Regions from separate parts of the Agrobacterium sp. 5Ca39 genome, predicted to be linked through region 3. Evidence: predicted binding sites of a transcription regulator. Region 3 holds the regulator's gene; each other region holds the start of a gene.
The links. The regulator PhoB, encoded in region 3, activates phosphate uptake and scavenging genes when phosphate is short. The targets are predictions, from matches to a motif close to TGTCATNNANCTGTCAT.
Positions count from the first base shown of each region.

Region 1: ACZ47E_RS07240 (ceramide glucosyltransferase) is a predicted target of PhoB. The motif match lies at 1,609-1,625, and genes of this name have one in related genera.
Region 2: ACZ47E_RS08745 (BtaA family protein) is a predicted target of PhoB. The motif match lies at 1,988-2,004, and genes of this name have one in related genera.
Region 4: ACZ47E_RS04425 (esterase-like activity of phytase family protein) is a predicted target of PhoB. The motif match lies at 1,597-1,613, and genes of this name have one in related genera.

Region 1 is NZ_AP026436.1:1,434,788-1,438,388, forward strand. Features, by position in the region: gene ACZ47E_RS07220 (cold-shock protein) at 1-216, shown strand, start outside; gene ACZ47E_RS07225 (DUF192 domain-containing protein) at 216-698, shown strand; gene ACZ47E_RS07230 (BON domain-containing protein) at 759-1,007, opposite strand; gene ACZ47E_RS07235 (DUF982 domain-containing protein) at 1,232-1,501, shown strand; gene ACZ47E_RS07240 (ceramide glucosyltransferase) at 1,711-2,853, shown strand; tRNA gene ACZ47E_RS07245 (tRNA-Pro) at 2,906-2,982, opposite strand; gene ACZ47E_RS07250 (ETC complex I subunit) at 3,247-3,552, shown strand; tRNA gene ACZ47E_RS07255 (tRNA-Arg) at 3,601-3,601, shown strand, end outside.
Region 2 is NZ_AP026436.1:1,733,027-1,736,627, reverse strand. Features, by position in the region: gene ACZ47E_RS08750 (class I SAM-dependent methyltransferase) at 1-697, opposite strand, end outside; gene ACZ47E_RS08745 (BtaA family protein) at 694-1,944, opposite strand; gene ACZ47E_RS08740 (lytic transglycosylase domain-containing protein) at 2,275-3,354, opposite strand; gene ACZ47E_RS08735 (LysE family translocator) at 3,478-3,601, opposite strand, start outside.
Region 3 is NZ_AP026436.1:103,894-107,494, reverse strand. Features, by position in the region: gene ACZ47E_RS00510 (aspartate aminotransferase family protein) at 1-303, opposite strand, end outside; gene ACZ47E_RS00505 (GcrA family cell cycle regulator) at 734-1,267, shown strand; gene phoB (phosphate regulon transcriptional regulator PhoB) at 1,558-2,241, opposite strand; gene phoU (phosphate signaling complex protein PhoU) at 2,272-2,997, opposite strand; gene pstB (phosphate ABC transporter ATP-binding protein PstB) at 3,093-3,601, opposite strand, start outside.
Region 4 is NZ_AP026436.1:897,322-900,922, reverse strand. Features, by position in the region: gene ACZ47E_RS04425 (esterase-like activity of phytase family protein) at 1-1,547, opposite strand, end outside; gene hupB (DNA-binding protein HupB) at 1,889-2,164, opposite strand; gene lon (endopeptidase La) at 2,450-3,601, opposite strand, start outside.

The sequences.
Region 1 (3,601 bases), 1.3 Mb from region 3:
GTCAAGTGGTTCAACCGCACCAAGGGTTTCGGTTTCCTGACGCGTGGCGAAGGAACGGAAGATATTTTCGTGCATATGGAGACACTGCGCCGTTTCGGCCTGACCGAACTTCGCCCCGGGCAGGTTGTGCTGGTGCGTTATGGCGATGGCGACAAAGGCCTGATGGCCGCGGAAATCCACCCGGACAACCCGGTTTCGATCGGGATGTCGCATTGATGTCCGCCCTGCCCGATATGGTGAAGAGCGCCGTTATGGCGCTTCTTTTTTTCACGCTGGCCAGCGCCGCCCAGGCGCAGCAACAGCAGACATTCACCTCCGAACCGCTGCAGATTGAAACGGCCGGGGGAAAAAGCCACGATTTCACTGTGGAACTGGCGCTGAACAATGCCCAGCGCGAGCAGGGCCTGATGTTCCGCAAGAGCATGCCACCAGAAAACGGCATGTTGTTCAATTTCGGTGAACCGCGTGATGTCGCCATGTGGATGCGGAACACGCTTATTCCGCTCGACATGCTTTTCATTGGCCGTGACGGCCGCATCACCCACATCCACGAAAACGCGGTTCCACATTCGGAAGCCATCATCAGCTCCCGCGGGCCAGTGAAATTCGTGCTTGAACTGAATGGCGGCGCTGCGAAACGCTACGGCATCAAGCCTGGCGATATTGTGCGCAGCGCGCAAATCGGCAACCGGAAGTGACGTTACCGCGTTATTGCGTCTGAATGAGCCGGACGATGTTTCGCCCGGCTGGCGCAATGTTCAGTAGACCGGCTCTATATGGCTCAGAATCCTGCAGTTGGAAATGGAAGCGGCAAGGTTGATGGCGATGTCGATCGCCTCGACCGAATCAGCCGTGCCTTCCAGATAGATCACGTCATTTTCGACAGTGGCGGAAATGCGCGACTTTTCGAGACCTGATTCAAAGGCCAGTGCCGAGGTAATGGCCTGGCATACGCCTGCCATGCGGTCACCAAAGAAGCTTTCCTGAATACCTGACAGATTGAACATATGTGTTCTCCTTCTTATGGACATTACAACGCCTTTGGTGGCGGTTTTGTTCATCTCCGGTTCATCTATTTGTTCATCTTCCATTCATCTTGAAAAATTGGAACCCCCCAATCGATCACATTTTAGGTGATCGGGAACCATTTCGTGAGGCGGGCATTTCGCGCATGGGAGTGAAAAGGGAGTGAAAACCGCCATGAAGGCGCGTGAAACAGGAGGAGAATGACATGCTGATCAACAGAACGGAGCCGTGTCACCACGCCTCGTGGATGAAGCCGGTGGCGATCCACCTGCCCTTGTCCGCAGCAGTGGAAATCTACAGCCCGCTGGTAGCGCTGGACATGCTGATGTACCGCTGGCCGGAAGAACACGGCCCGGAATATGAAGAAGCACGCAGAAACTGCCTCGATGCCATCGCCGGACGATGCGACATCGAAAAAGCGCGGGAGTCGTTTCTCATCGCAAGCAGTCACGCTCATATTCTCAACATGCACTGACGTTCATTATCCGCGTTTATGACTGGCCCTTCTCCGTGAAGGGCTTTCTTTTGGCGTTCACTCTTTCAGGCACAATCTCCGCGCGGAAAACTCCCGCCTGCCGCCGGTGACATGTAACTGTCACGCAAACGTTATAATCGGCAGAGACAAATTCCGTGGAATCACCGGGCGGACAAACCGCCGGAAGCTCGGGAGTGGACCTGGCCAGCATGGAAACCGTCTTTGCCCTTTGCGCAATTCTGCTCGTCGCTTTCAACCTTCTCGGTATCTGCCTTGCCGGGTGGCGGCTAAAGCGGCGCGACCCGGAAAATTCCCTTGCGCGGCAAAAACCGCCTGTCTCGATCGTTGTGCCACTGCGCGGTGTGGAAAGTTTCACCCGTCTTACGCTGTCACGCGCCTTCGAGCTCGATTGGCCGGATTACGAACTGCTTTTCTGCGTTGCAGATGAATTCGACCCCGTCATTGCGCAAGTGCGCAAAGCTCAGAGCGCCTTTCCTTCCGTTTCAGCGCAATTGCTCATCGGCGACGACCGGATCAGTGCCAATCCAAAACTGAACAATTGCGTCAAGGGCTGGCTGGCCGCCCGGCATGAATGGGTCATCCTCGCCGATTCGAACGTATTGATGCCGAAGTCCTACGTGACGCGCATGATGTCGGCCTGGCGGAAAGACAGCGGCCTCGTGTGCTCCCCGCCGCTGGGCTCGCGGCCGACGGGTTTCTGGGCGCATGTGGAATGCGCCTTCCTCAACGGCGCGCAGGGCCGCTGGCAATATGCGGCAGAAGCCATCGGAATGGGTTTCGCGCAGGGCAAATCCATGTTGTGGAACAAACCGTTCCTCGAGGACCATGGGGGTATCCGCGCCCTCGCCGCCGAAATCGCCGAAGACGCCGCCTCGACGAAGCTGGTGCGAAACGCTGGCCGCAGGGTGCATCTTGTCTCCGCCCCTTTCGAGCAACCGCTCGGCCAGCGTCACGCCGGCGAAATCTGGTCACGCCAGGCCCGCTGGGCGCGGCTAAGGCGCGTGACCTTCCCGCAATATTTCGCGCCGGAAATCCTGACGGGCGCACTTCCCCCGCTTCTGTTCGCACTCACCGCGGCGGCCATGATGGACGTGAACCTCTTAGCGACCGCCCTCGCCGTCCTCGTCCTCATATACGGCCCCGAATTGGCCCTGACCGCCCTCAACGGGTGGCCAATATCGCTCCATACCCTGCCGGCCATGATCGCACGGGACATCATCATGCCCGTCATCTGGACGAGAAGCTGGATTGGCAGCGCAGTGGCATGGCGCGGCAATGTCATGACAATCGGTACGGCGGAAAGCACTTTGGCCGGCCCGCCAGCGGAATAATGACAATTTATGGGAAGAGGTTACGCCGGAAAGCTGATGCTTTGCCTTAAAATGGTCGGAGTGGAGAGATTCGAACTCCCGACCCTCTGGTCCCAAACCAGATGCGCTACCAGACTGCGCTACACTCCGCCGAGGCGATGGCTGGGGAATACACGGTTCATACGCAGTCCGCAACAGGGAAATTCATCTTTGTTCAGCCGCGACACCGTTGAGCAAAACGTAAGGTCGAACGGGCAGCGCATGAACCGACAGCAAGGGGATAATCGTCTTGACTCTCACTTGAACTCGGTCCATTTCAAATTCAACGTTCCTGACACGATTTGGTTATTCTATTCAGGTACGTGATGAATAATCCGGGGTTTCACCCCGCTGTCCAACCGGAGCAGTTTCGACATGTCTGCGAAGATTTACCGCCCTGCAAAAACCGCCATGCAATCCGGCAAGGCGAAGACCAATGTCTGGGTTCTGGAATTCGACGCCGAGGTTCCGCGCAAGATCGATCCGATCATGGGCTACACCTCCAGTTCCGACATGAAGCAGCAGGTCAAGCTGACATTCGAGACACAGGAACAGGCCGAAGCCTATGCCCAGCGCAAGGGCATCGAATATCGCGTGATCCAGCCGAAAGAAGCGACCCGCAAGGTGGTTTCCTACACCGACAATTTCCGTTTCAACCGCACCCAGCCCTGGACGCACTGAAACACGACGACCAAAGTTTTTGCCGGAGCATCGATTGCCCGGCATGACG
Region 2 (3,601 bases), 1.2 Mb from region 3:
GGATTTTCGGTTGCGGCGCTTCAGTGACCGGAAGGGTAATGACAGCCCGCCAGGCGTAACCACGGGCGATTTCCTCAAATTCGAGGTTGCCATCAAAACGGCCTGCCATATTGGCCAGAACATAGCGAAGATTGGCGCGGGGCGTAACATGGAAGCGCGTGAGCCAGCCGTGCAGGAGCGTGCGGAACCACTTCGGCAGCTGTTCCTGCTGGCCAAAATCGACAATATGCAGCGCGCCACCGGGTTTCAGCGCCTTGAGCGCCTGTTCCACTGCCTTTTCCCAGTCCGGTATCATCGACAGCGCATACGGAATCATGACCCGGTCGAACCCGTCGGGCTGACCGAACTCGGAGGGGCGGAAAGCGGTGGCGTCGGCCACGCGCAAAATCGGGCGTTCCGCCCTGCCGGCGAAATTCTCGGCTGCGGTCAGCAGCATTTCGGCGGAGATGTCGAGGCCGAATAGTTTGGCGTCAGGAAACCTGCGGCCGGCCAGCAGCAGGTTGCGACCGGTGCCGCAGCCGACTTCCAGGAGCGTGCCGCCCTTTGGTACGTTCAGGCCGGAAATGGTCCGGTCGCGGCCAAGAAGGTAATATTTGCGGGTGATATCGTAGATATGTCGCTGGTGGCGATACATGCGGTCCATCAGGCTCGCATGTGCACTATCTGCAAGACTTACATTCTCACCGACGGTTTTCATGCCATAGCCCTCTGGTAAATATGGAAACCGCCATAAATGGCCGAGCGGTCCAAGGCGTTGAGCTCGCTGGAGCGCTCTTCCAGATAGACCCACTGATTACGGATATCGGGGGAAAGCCGGCCTTCGATCACGCTCTTTTCGGCTGCGGTGCGGAAGATGACGCGGGCGCCTGATGCGGCGGTGCGGCTGATCTGTGACCACAATTCGTTGAGCTGCACATCCGTCATCCAGTCCTGCGCGTCCAGGAGGATATAGCGGTCGACGGCGCTTGCCGGCTTTTTGGAGAGAAGCTCGGTGTAGGTGGCGTGATGCACGGCGACGCGCGCCGTATTGTTGCGGATTGTCTCGTAATATTCCGACTTGAGATAGGCGGGCAAAGAGCCTTCATGCGGCTCCGGATAACGGCGTGCAAAGGCCTGCCAGGCAAAATAATTGTCGCTCAACGGAAAGTTGCAGGCGAGTTTTTCCAGCCGCTGCTTCAGAACCGAGGCAACCGTGCCGTCATCGGAAAGGCTTGCCAGTTCGTCATATTGGCGGGGCGGTATGCCGAGACCGAAGAGGGAGCTTTTGCGTTTCGTCAACCAGCGGACCACCTTCTTGTCGAAGAGCGGCGCGACCTTGCTGTCGAAAAACCGGCGCTGTTCTTCGATAGTGCGGGTCTTGGCCATTTCGGTGAGCTTCACACCGTGCAGCCTGGCCATGAGATGGCCTGCGCCGATGAAGCGTCCGAGCAGGCCGGTGTGATAGATGTTCCTGTCAAACACCGAAATGCGACGACGGCCGGAAAGCGTGCGCTTCGACCAGTAAGCCTTGGTCGTGGCATCAAGATGTTCGGCGATGAAGCGATCGTAACCGTGGCTGTTGCTGCGCATATTGGCGCGGCCGAAGTGACGCACCACGTCCTGATGGGCGGGCAGATGGCGGAAGGCGGCGAGCTTCAGCTTGTTCAGCGCAATGTGATGCGGATTGAGGTCAACCACGTCGATGCTGGCCGGGTTGCGCGAGAGATACGCCAGCATGTTGCAGCCGCCGGAACCGATAGTGACGATACGGTGACCTTCGCCCAGCTCCATCGCCTCCATGTCGATCTCGGGATCTTCCCAGATTTGCGGATAGACGAGGCCAGAGAAAAGAACGCCGAAGAACCGTTCGGAGAGGCCGCTTTTCGAGAGCGCCTTGTGCTGGAGCAATGCGGACTTCAGTTTTGTGTTCTTGCTGAAGCCGGTCTTGGGTGCCGCACTCGTCATTTGTTCACCTCTCAGTCGATTGAGAGGCGTCTACAGCCGTGACGCTACAGTTTGATGACAGGGGCTGTGGGCGAAGGCGGGGAATGATGGAGACGCTGGAAAACCAGACGGGGCCGGCAGTGCGGGACACAAAGAACCGCCCCACCGACGGATGGGGAGGCAACTGGCGCCGCTACGGATACGTCGCCTCGGGCTCGTCCCGAGGATCTGCACGTCCTGATATTTGCGAGGTTTTCAAATCCTTGGGACAAAACCAGGGATGGCGAAAGGAAAATGCCCGACGCTCAAGGACAAACGGCTGCACCGCGCTCAGAGCGACGCCAGAGGCGATCACTTGCGCAGAACGTGCAGCATGCCCTTGCGTTTTGCATCGTAATAATAACCGCGCGCGTAAAGCCTGACGGCGTTGTCGCGGTCGTTGCCCGCCACCACCCATGCGCCGCGTAAATATTTGACGGCGTATTTGAGATTGGTTTCGGCGTCGAACAGGCCCGAGGCGGGGCCATCGAAGCCCATGGAGCGTGCCGTAGCGTGCCTGATCTGCATCAGGCCGAAGTTACCGCTGTTATAGGCGCCGGGATTATACCGGCTTTCGCGCTGCACCACGCGATGAACCAGGTCTTCCGGAACATCATACATGCTGGCGTATTTGGAAATCAGCCCGCTCAGTTTTTCGCGTCCGGCAGGTGGCGTATTAAGCGGCGCAGTCATCGCTTCATTCTGCCGGATGGCGGCAAGGGCGGCGTTGGTCGGTCCGGCGGCATAGGCGAGAACGGTGCTGTCCGGCTTGGGCAGCGGAATGACTTTGCGTTCGGCCGTCAGTTCGGTGCCGATGGAGGGTGAGCCGGGCGGCGGCGGTGCCGGCGGGAAGCTGCCCTTGACGGCAACCACCTGCGGCAGATCGGCCGCGGCATTATGGGAGGCAGGTTTGGCCGTCGCAGCCGCCGTTTCGATGGCTGCCGCCGCGGGAGCGGCGCTTGCCGGTGCGAGTGCTGCGGCCGCGGTGGGTGCAGATGCCGCCACGGCGGCTTGGGCGACCTCGGTCTGCTGCGGCTGCATCTGGGCAGTGATCGCAGCGGCGGCAGCTATTTCGGTAGCCGGCGGCAGCGCCACGCGTCCGCCCTTGACGGCGACGGCTGTGGGAAGTGCTGCTGCCTGAGAAGAGGCTGCGGTTTCGGCGGTCTGAACCGATGCAGCTGTCGGGGTTGCTGCTGCGGCCTCGGTCGCTGCCGGCTGCGCGGATGTCGACGCAGGAGTGGTTGCGGGGTTGACCGTTGCGATTTTAGGGCCGTTTGGCCCATCTTTCGCGGTATATTCGACGCTGGTGCATGCGCTCAATGCCAGTGCCAGACCCACGGTGGAAGACAGAAGAAGTGTCCTTCTTCCGCGGAATTTGCCCGAATTTCGCATGTTGCCGCCTTCGTTATGCCTGTCTTTCGATACCCCCGCGTCGAGCGAAGCAGGCAGTGTCCCGTCGAGCTTCATTAACCTATTGTAAGGAAAGCGGCAAGCCGGGAGGCGACTTGCAGTGTTTCAGGCCGCGATGCGCCTGTATCCGGCGCTGACCGCGCGGCCGGAAATGAAGTGCGTGCGGTACTTCTGGCGGATTTTCTTGTCGCCAGACATGCGCCGCACCAGTGCCAGAGTCGATTCGGGA
Region 3 (3,601 bases):
TTCCGCGCCGGAGTTGGTGAAGAAGACCTTGTCTGCGAACGTTTCCTCCGTCAGGCGCTTGGCAAGCTTTTCCTGGCCCGGAACTTCATAAAGGTTCGAGACATGCCAGACCTTTTCGGCCTGCGTCTTGATCGCGTCGACAAGATGTGGGTGGGCATGGCCCAGCGAATTGACGGCAACGCCGGCCGCAAAATCGAGATATCGCTCGCCGCTTTCCGTGTACAGCCAGACGCCCTCGCCTCGCTCGAAGCGGAGGGGGGCTCTTGCAAATGTATCGAACAATGGCGCGGCGGCTTCGGCCATGGCTGTATCACTCCTTGCGCGGATGCGCTGTCAGACGGTTGTCAATAGGCTTCGAGGGTTATCCCTCGCCTGAAAATCAAAAATGCCGCCTCGCGGCGGCAGGGGCACTATTGTCACTTCGCTTGCCGATGTCAACAAAAGTCCGTATTTCCTAGGCTTCTCAAGCCCTAGTAGGTGGCAGGTCGCGAGGCCCAAGGTGTTGCCTTTCTGACTCAACTCGCCAGCAAGTTGGGGAAAACCGGAAAATCGATTCGAGATGATTCCCGCGACTCTTGCCACGGAGTCTGCGTGGCACTAGGTTAATCGCTAATTACTAGACTGCATTGCGGCGGAACTAGTCACCAAAAATCAGGCAGAAACCACGCTCGCGGCATGCCCGCGAGACGGAGAAGGATTCTGTCGAAATACACGCGAAAAGCGGAGAAGCGGCATGAACTGGACAGACGAGCGGGTCGAGAAACTCAAGAAATTGTGGGCCGAAGGACTGAGCGCCAGCCAGATAGCAGCTCAGCTGGGCGGCGTCAGCCGCAATGCCGTGATCGGCAAGGTCCATCGTCTTAATCTGCCCGGACGCGTCAAGGCTGGCGGCCCGGTGACGTCGGCGCGTTCTGCGCCCAAGCGGACTGCTGCACCTGCCCCGCGCACGGCGAATTTCGCTGGCCGCGTCAACGCTGCACCTGCTCGGATCCTGACCCGCTCCAACGCGGCGACCGCTCTTCAGGAAGAGGTCGGCATCGAAACCGCTGAAATTCTCGATTACGTTCCTTCCAGAAACGTCGTTACTCCGATCTCCCGCCGGCTGACGCTGACGGAACTGACGGAGCGCACCTGCAAGTGGCCGGTCGGCGACCCCCTGAAAGACGATTTCCATTTCTGCGGCTGTGAAGCGCTGGAATCGTCACCTTATTGCAAATTCCATGCGAAACTCGCCTACCAACCGGTCAGCGAACGCCGCAAGGCTTGAGTGTTGCGGCACACATTTGACACTCAAAAACTACGGGCCTTCGGGCCCGTTTTTTTTGTGACAAAATACCGCGCTTCCCGGACAGCGACAGCAGAACATCAAGGCTTATTCATCGTCGTCGGGTTTCGCCCCTCAATCGAATTTCGGTGGACTCTCAACCGCTCGTCAAAGGGATGAAATTATCGTGCTTGCGGAAGGTTCAAAATAAAAAGGCCCGACACCAGACCGGTTTCGGGCCTTTTCATTTTGGCGGAACGTCATGCTGAGGGGAACCCTCAGTTCGGTTCCGATCAGGCTTCCATCGAATATCCGGCACCGCGCACGGTGCGGATGACATCCTGCATATGGGAAAAGTTGAGCGCCTTGCGCAGACGTCCGACATGCACGTCAACCGTCCGCTCATCCACATAGATATCGTGACCCCAGACGCCGTCCAGCAATTGCGAACGGGAGAACACGCGGCCCGGAGAGGTCATCAGGAATTCCAGCAGGCGGAACTCCGTCGGACCGAGACGCACCTCGCGGCTTTTGCGGTGAACGCGATGCGTCTCGCGATCCAGCTCGATATCGCCGCACTTCAGCACCGAAGACAGAACCTCCGGACGGGCCCGGCGCAGCATGGCCTTGACGCGGGCCATCAGTTCCGGCGTGGAAAACGGCTTGACCACATAATCGTCCGCGCCGGTGGCGAGGCCGCGAACCCGTTCGCTTTCCTCGCCGCGCGCCGTCAGCATGATGATGGGAAGGCGCTCGGTTTCCGGCCGCATCCTGAGCCTACGGCACAGCTCGATACCGGAAACGCCGGGAAGCATCCAATCCAGGATGAGCAGATCCGGAATACGTTCCTGCAGCCTGATCTCTGCCTCGTCTCCACGGGGTATGGTGTCGACGTCATATCCCTCAGCCTCGAGATTGTAACGAAGCAGGACGCTCAGCGCTTCCTCATCTTCCACAACTGCAATCTTGGGCACCATATGCTAACTCCGCAAGCCGCTGCTTGTCTGTTACTCGGTCACCGAACCGAGCGTGTTGGAACTGTCGTCCTTCGGACGCTCGCCCTCCGGCTGGCTGCCGGTGGTCATGTAATAGATCGTCTCGGCGATGTTGGTGGCATGGTCACCGATGCGCTCGATATTCTTGGCGCAGAACAGAAGATGCGTGCAGGTGGTGATGTTGCGCGGATCTTCCATCATGTAGGTCAGAAGCTCGCGGAAGAGCGAGGTATACATGGCGTCGATTTCCTCGTCGCGCTCGCGAATGGCATTGGCCTTTTCGGCGGAACGTGTCGAATAGACGTCAAGGACTTCTTTGAGCTGTACCAACGCCAGCTCCGACAGGTGCTCTATGCCGCGGGCGAGTTTGCGCGGCACGCCCGTTCCGGCCACCGCGATGACACGCTTGGCAGTATTCTTGCCGAGGTCGCCAACGCGCTCGAGGTCCGCTGCAATACGCAGCGTGCCGATGATCTCGCGAAGGTCTGCCGCCATCGGCTGGCGCTTCGCAATGGTGACGATGGCCTTGTCGCCGATCTCTCGCTCGGAATGATCGAGGATAGCGTCATCGGAAATGACCTTCTGGGCAAGCGCGGCGTCGGAATTGACGAGCGCACGCACGGCGTCGGCACACATCTGCTCGGCGAGACCACCCATCTCGGCGATGCGTCGCGTCAGGAACTTCAGTTCGTCATCATAAGCAGACAGAATATGCGAATGGGTCGTTGTCTGGTTCACGGTCTATTCCTCCGGCTTGGCCTTGCATGCGACCGCCCGAAGCGGGGCCGCAGCGGCACCAGTCTTGTTGGGTTGCGATAAAGCGCCGGCCGCGATCAGCCGAAGCGGCCCATGATGTAATCCTGCGTGCGCTGGTCATCCGGATTGGTGAACATCTTGTCGGTTTCATTTTCCTCGACAAGGTGACCGAGATGGAACATGGCCGTACGCTGGGAAACACGTGCCGCCTGCTGCATGGAGTGCGTGACGATAACAATCGTGTAATTGGTGCGCAGTTCGTGGATCAGTTCCTCGACCTTGGCAGTGGCGATCGGATCCAGCGCCGAGCAGGGTTCGTCCATCAGGATCACTTCCGGGCTGACGGCAACGGCGCGTGCAATGCACAGGCGCTGCTGCTGACCGCCGGAAAGACCGGTGCCGGATTCGTGCAGGCGATCCTTAACCTCGTTCCAGAGACCCGCCTTCTGAAGGCTCTGCTCAACGATCTGGTCCATATCCGCCTTGTTGCGGGCGAGACCGTGAATGCGTGGACCGTAGGAAATGTTTTCGTAGATCGACTTCGGAAAAGGGTTTGGCTTCTGGAACACCATGCCGACGCGGGCGC
Region 4 (3,601 bases), 790 kb from region 3:
TTGCCATCCAGCGTGATGCCTTCGATGTCAAGCTTCTGCGCCGCAATGCCGTCGCGCTTGACACGCAGCACGTTGGTGATGGTGGCGGGCTTCTTGGTCGCGTCGATGGTGTAGATCGACGGCTGGTTACCATAGACCGAGTCGGACACGGCATAGAGGATGCCAGGCTTCTCGGCATCGCCTACCAGACCCGAAAGAGCGCCCCAGCCGATAGGCGCACCATCGACAGTGGCGGATACCAGCTGCGGATAGGCCAGCTCGCCCTCGGCGCGTTCATAGATCATGACATGCGAGCGGGCGCCGCCGTCTTCCACCAGATCAGCCTCATTGGCCGTGACGAGGAGGTTGCGCGCGGGGATGGCGACAGCGCCTTCCGGCGAAATGCCTGAAGGCAGGAGCTGCGTGAGCTGCGGCTCTGCGCCGGTATCCTTGTAAACAGCGGCAATGGAAGCGCGCTCGGCAAGCACGAAGAAGTACTTTTGACCATCGAAGGTCGCCGTTTCCAGACCCTCCGGCTCGATGCCCTTGGCCTTAGAGCGTTTTTCCGGATAGTGGCCAATGGCCGCTACCGCGTGCTCGAGCGAAGCGCCGGCTTCATAAAGGAGCTTGCCGGTCTTGTCGAAAATGGTGAAGCCGCGTGCACCGCCCTGCCAGTCGCCCTCGTTGGCGATGACGATACGGTCATTGTCCAGCCACTTGACGGCGTCAGGTTCGCGCTTGCGGCCTTCCTGCTTGTCGGTGAATTTCAGCTGGCCATCGGTCTTGGTGTCGATGCCTTCCAGATTGACGGTGCCGGCAGAGAAATGCGTCTTCACCGTGCCGGTCTTGCCGTCGATGATGACGATATGGTTGTTTTCCTGCAGCGTCAGCGCGATCTCGCCATTGGCATTGATCGAGACGAATTCCGGTTCCGGATCTTCAGGGGAAATCTCGGCGAGACCGGTAACGTCGATCTTCTTCAGCGTCGCGCAGTCGGCAACGCCGTCCTTCAGGCCGACAGTGACTAAATAACCGGCTGGCATCTGCGGCAGAGCGCCTTCGTTCACCTCTTCATCACGTTCGTTTTCGATAGCGATGGCGGCAAAGGTTTTATCCGGAGACACCGCGACTGAATCCGGTTGACCGCCGAGATCACAGCTCGCTTCGATCTTCTTGGCAGCGATATCGACAGTCACGAGCTTGCCGGAGGGCTTGGCGCGGTTTTCCGAGGTATTGACGCCGGCGAGAACCTTGAGACCGGCAACGGCAACGGAGGTCGGCTCACCTTCCAGCAGCAATGCGCCGCCGGCCTTGGGAGCCTTGGCATCGGTGATGTCGATGAAGCCGATGCCGCCGAGCGGGCTGTCCGAATAGATCAGCGTCTTGCCGTCTTCGCTGGCGGTGATGATTTCAGCCGAGGTCACGGACTTGGCGTCCTTGTCCGCGGGCAGGTTCTTCGCTACCGGGAAAGAAGCAATGCGGTTAAAAACCGGCTCTGCGGCCGCCGGAAAGGCTGCAGATGTAAGCAGAGCCGCGGTCAAGGCCATCTGAGAAAATCGGAACGCCATTTTATCCCCCTTGGGTTCAGAAATATCCCAAGGCTTCTGCGTCACGGACATGACAGTGGCATGACACTTCATGGCCCGGAATCAAAAAGCCCGGCCGCAAAGGCCGGGCTTTCGTGTTTATGCGCATATTCCGTATATCGAAACGCCGTGTGTCCGGATGGAGGCTACACAGGCACGCCCGACTTTCATTCCATACCATTCGGCATAAACGGCGCCGCTCGAAAGAACTTTCGAAAGGCACGCTCCTTAGACCGGTTGATGGCGTGAGCGCGTCAAAACATGCTTCCTCGTGAACCTGAAAAGCCGCCGCCCGCCGCGGGCGTTACGGCTTTCCGGAAACCTTACGAGTTGACGGCGTCCTTCAGGCCCTTGCCTGCGGAGAACTTCGGAACGTTGCGAGCCGGGATATCGACTTCAGCACCCGTGGAAGGGTTACGGCCCTTGGAGGCTTCACGACGGCTGACGGAGAAGCTGCCAAAGCCGGCGAGGCGGATATCGCCACCGTTCTTCAGTTCGCTCTGTACGGTTTCGAATACGGCATCAACAGCGGAAGCAGCATCTGCCTTCGTGAGACCAGCCTTTTCGGCAACAGCAGAGACGAGCTCGTTCTTGTTCATGTTTCCACCCCTTTCAATGGTTTGAAACGACTCAAATTAAGCCGGCGCAGAATACGTTCGTATCCGCGCGCAGCAACTCAAAAGCGCTGGAATCGCCTGAAAAACAAGGGGTCTGCGGTTTTTTTCACAAAAAAGGCCGACATTTCTGCCGGCCTTCCCCATAATCGTGCCAATTTCGCATCACTTGCGCCGACCTGAAGCCGTACCTTCGTCGTGAAGCCTAACGCATTGAATCTACGCAGGACCTGTCGCGAGCACCGATTCCGGCCCTCGCGACGACGCGTCTCAATGCGCGATGGTCTGGCTGCCGTCATCAACGCCTTCGACCGTTGCGATCACCGGCGTCTCGATGCTGCCATCCCACTCGATGGGCTCCGGCTGGCGAATGAGGGCGTGCTTGATAACCTCGCCCATGCGCGACACCGGAATGATTTCCATCTCGTTCTTCACATTATCCGGAATCTCCGCCAGATCCTTGGCGTTTTCTTCCGGGATCAGCACCTTCTTGATGCCGCCGCGAAGCGCTGCAAGCAGCTTTTCCTTCAGGCCACCGATCGGCAGAACGCGACCACGAAGCGTGATCTCGCCCGTCATCGCCACATCCTTCGAGACCGGAATACCGGTCATGATGGAGACGATCGCGGTTGCCATGGCGACACCGGCGGAGGGACCGTCCTTCGGGGTTGCCCCTTCCGGAACGTGCACGTGGATGTCGCTCTTGTCGAAGCGCGGCGGCTCGATGCCGAAGTCCACGGCGCGCGAACGGACATAGGATGCCGCCGCCGAAATGGATTCCTTCATCACTTCCTTGAGGTTGCCGGTAACCGTCATGCGGCCCTTGCCCGGCATCATCACGCCTTCGATGGTGAGCAGCTCACCGCCGACTTCCGTCCAGGCCAGACCCGTGACGACACCGACCTGATCCTCGCGCTCAGCCTCGCCGTGGCGGAACCGCGGAACGCCCAGATAATCCGGAACGTTTGCTGCGGTAACCTCAACGGACTTGACCTTGCCCTTGATGATCTCGGTGACAGCCTTCCGCGCCAGCTTCATCAGCTCGCGTTCGAAGCTGCGCACGCCCGCCTCGCGGGTGTACTGCTGGATGACAACCATCAGGGCATCATCGGTGACCGAGAATTCTTCCGGACGCAGGGCATGTTCCTTGATCGCCTTGGGCAGCAGGTGACGCTTTGCGATTTCGCGCTTTTCGTCTTCCGTGTAACCGGCGATGCGGATCACTTCCATACGGTCCATCAGCGGGCCGGGAATGTTCAGCGTGTTGGCCGTGGTCACGAACATCACGTCGGACAGGTCGTATTCCACTTCCAGGTAGTGATCCATGAAGGTGGAGTTCTGTTCCGGATCGAGAACCTCGAGCAGCGCCGACGACGGATCGCCACGGAAATCCATGCCCATCTTGTCGATTTCGTCGAGCAG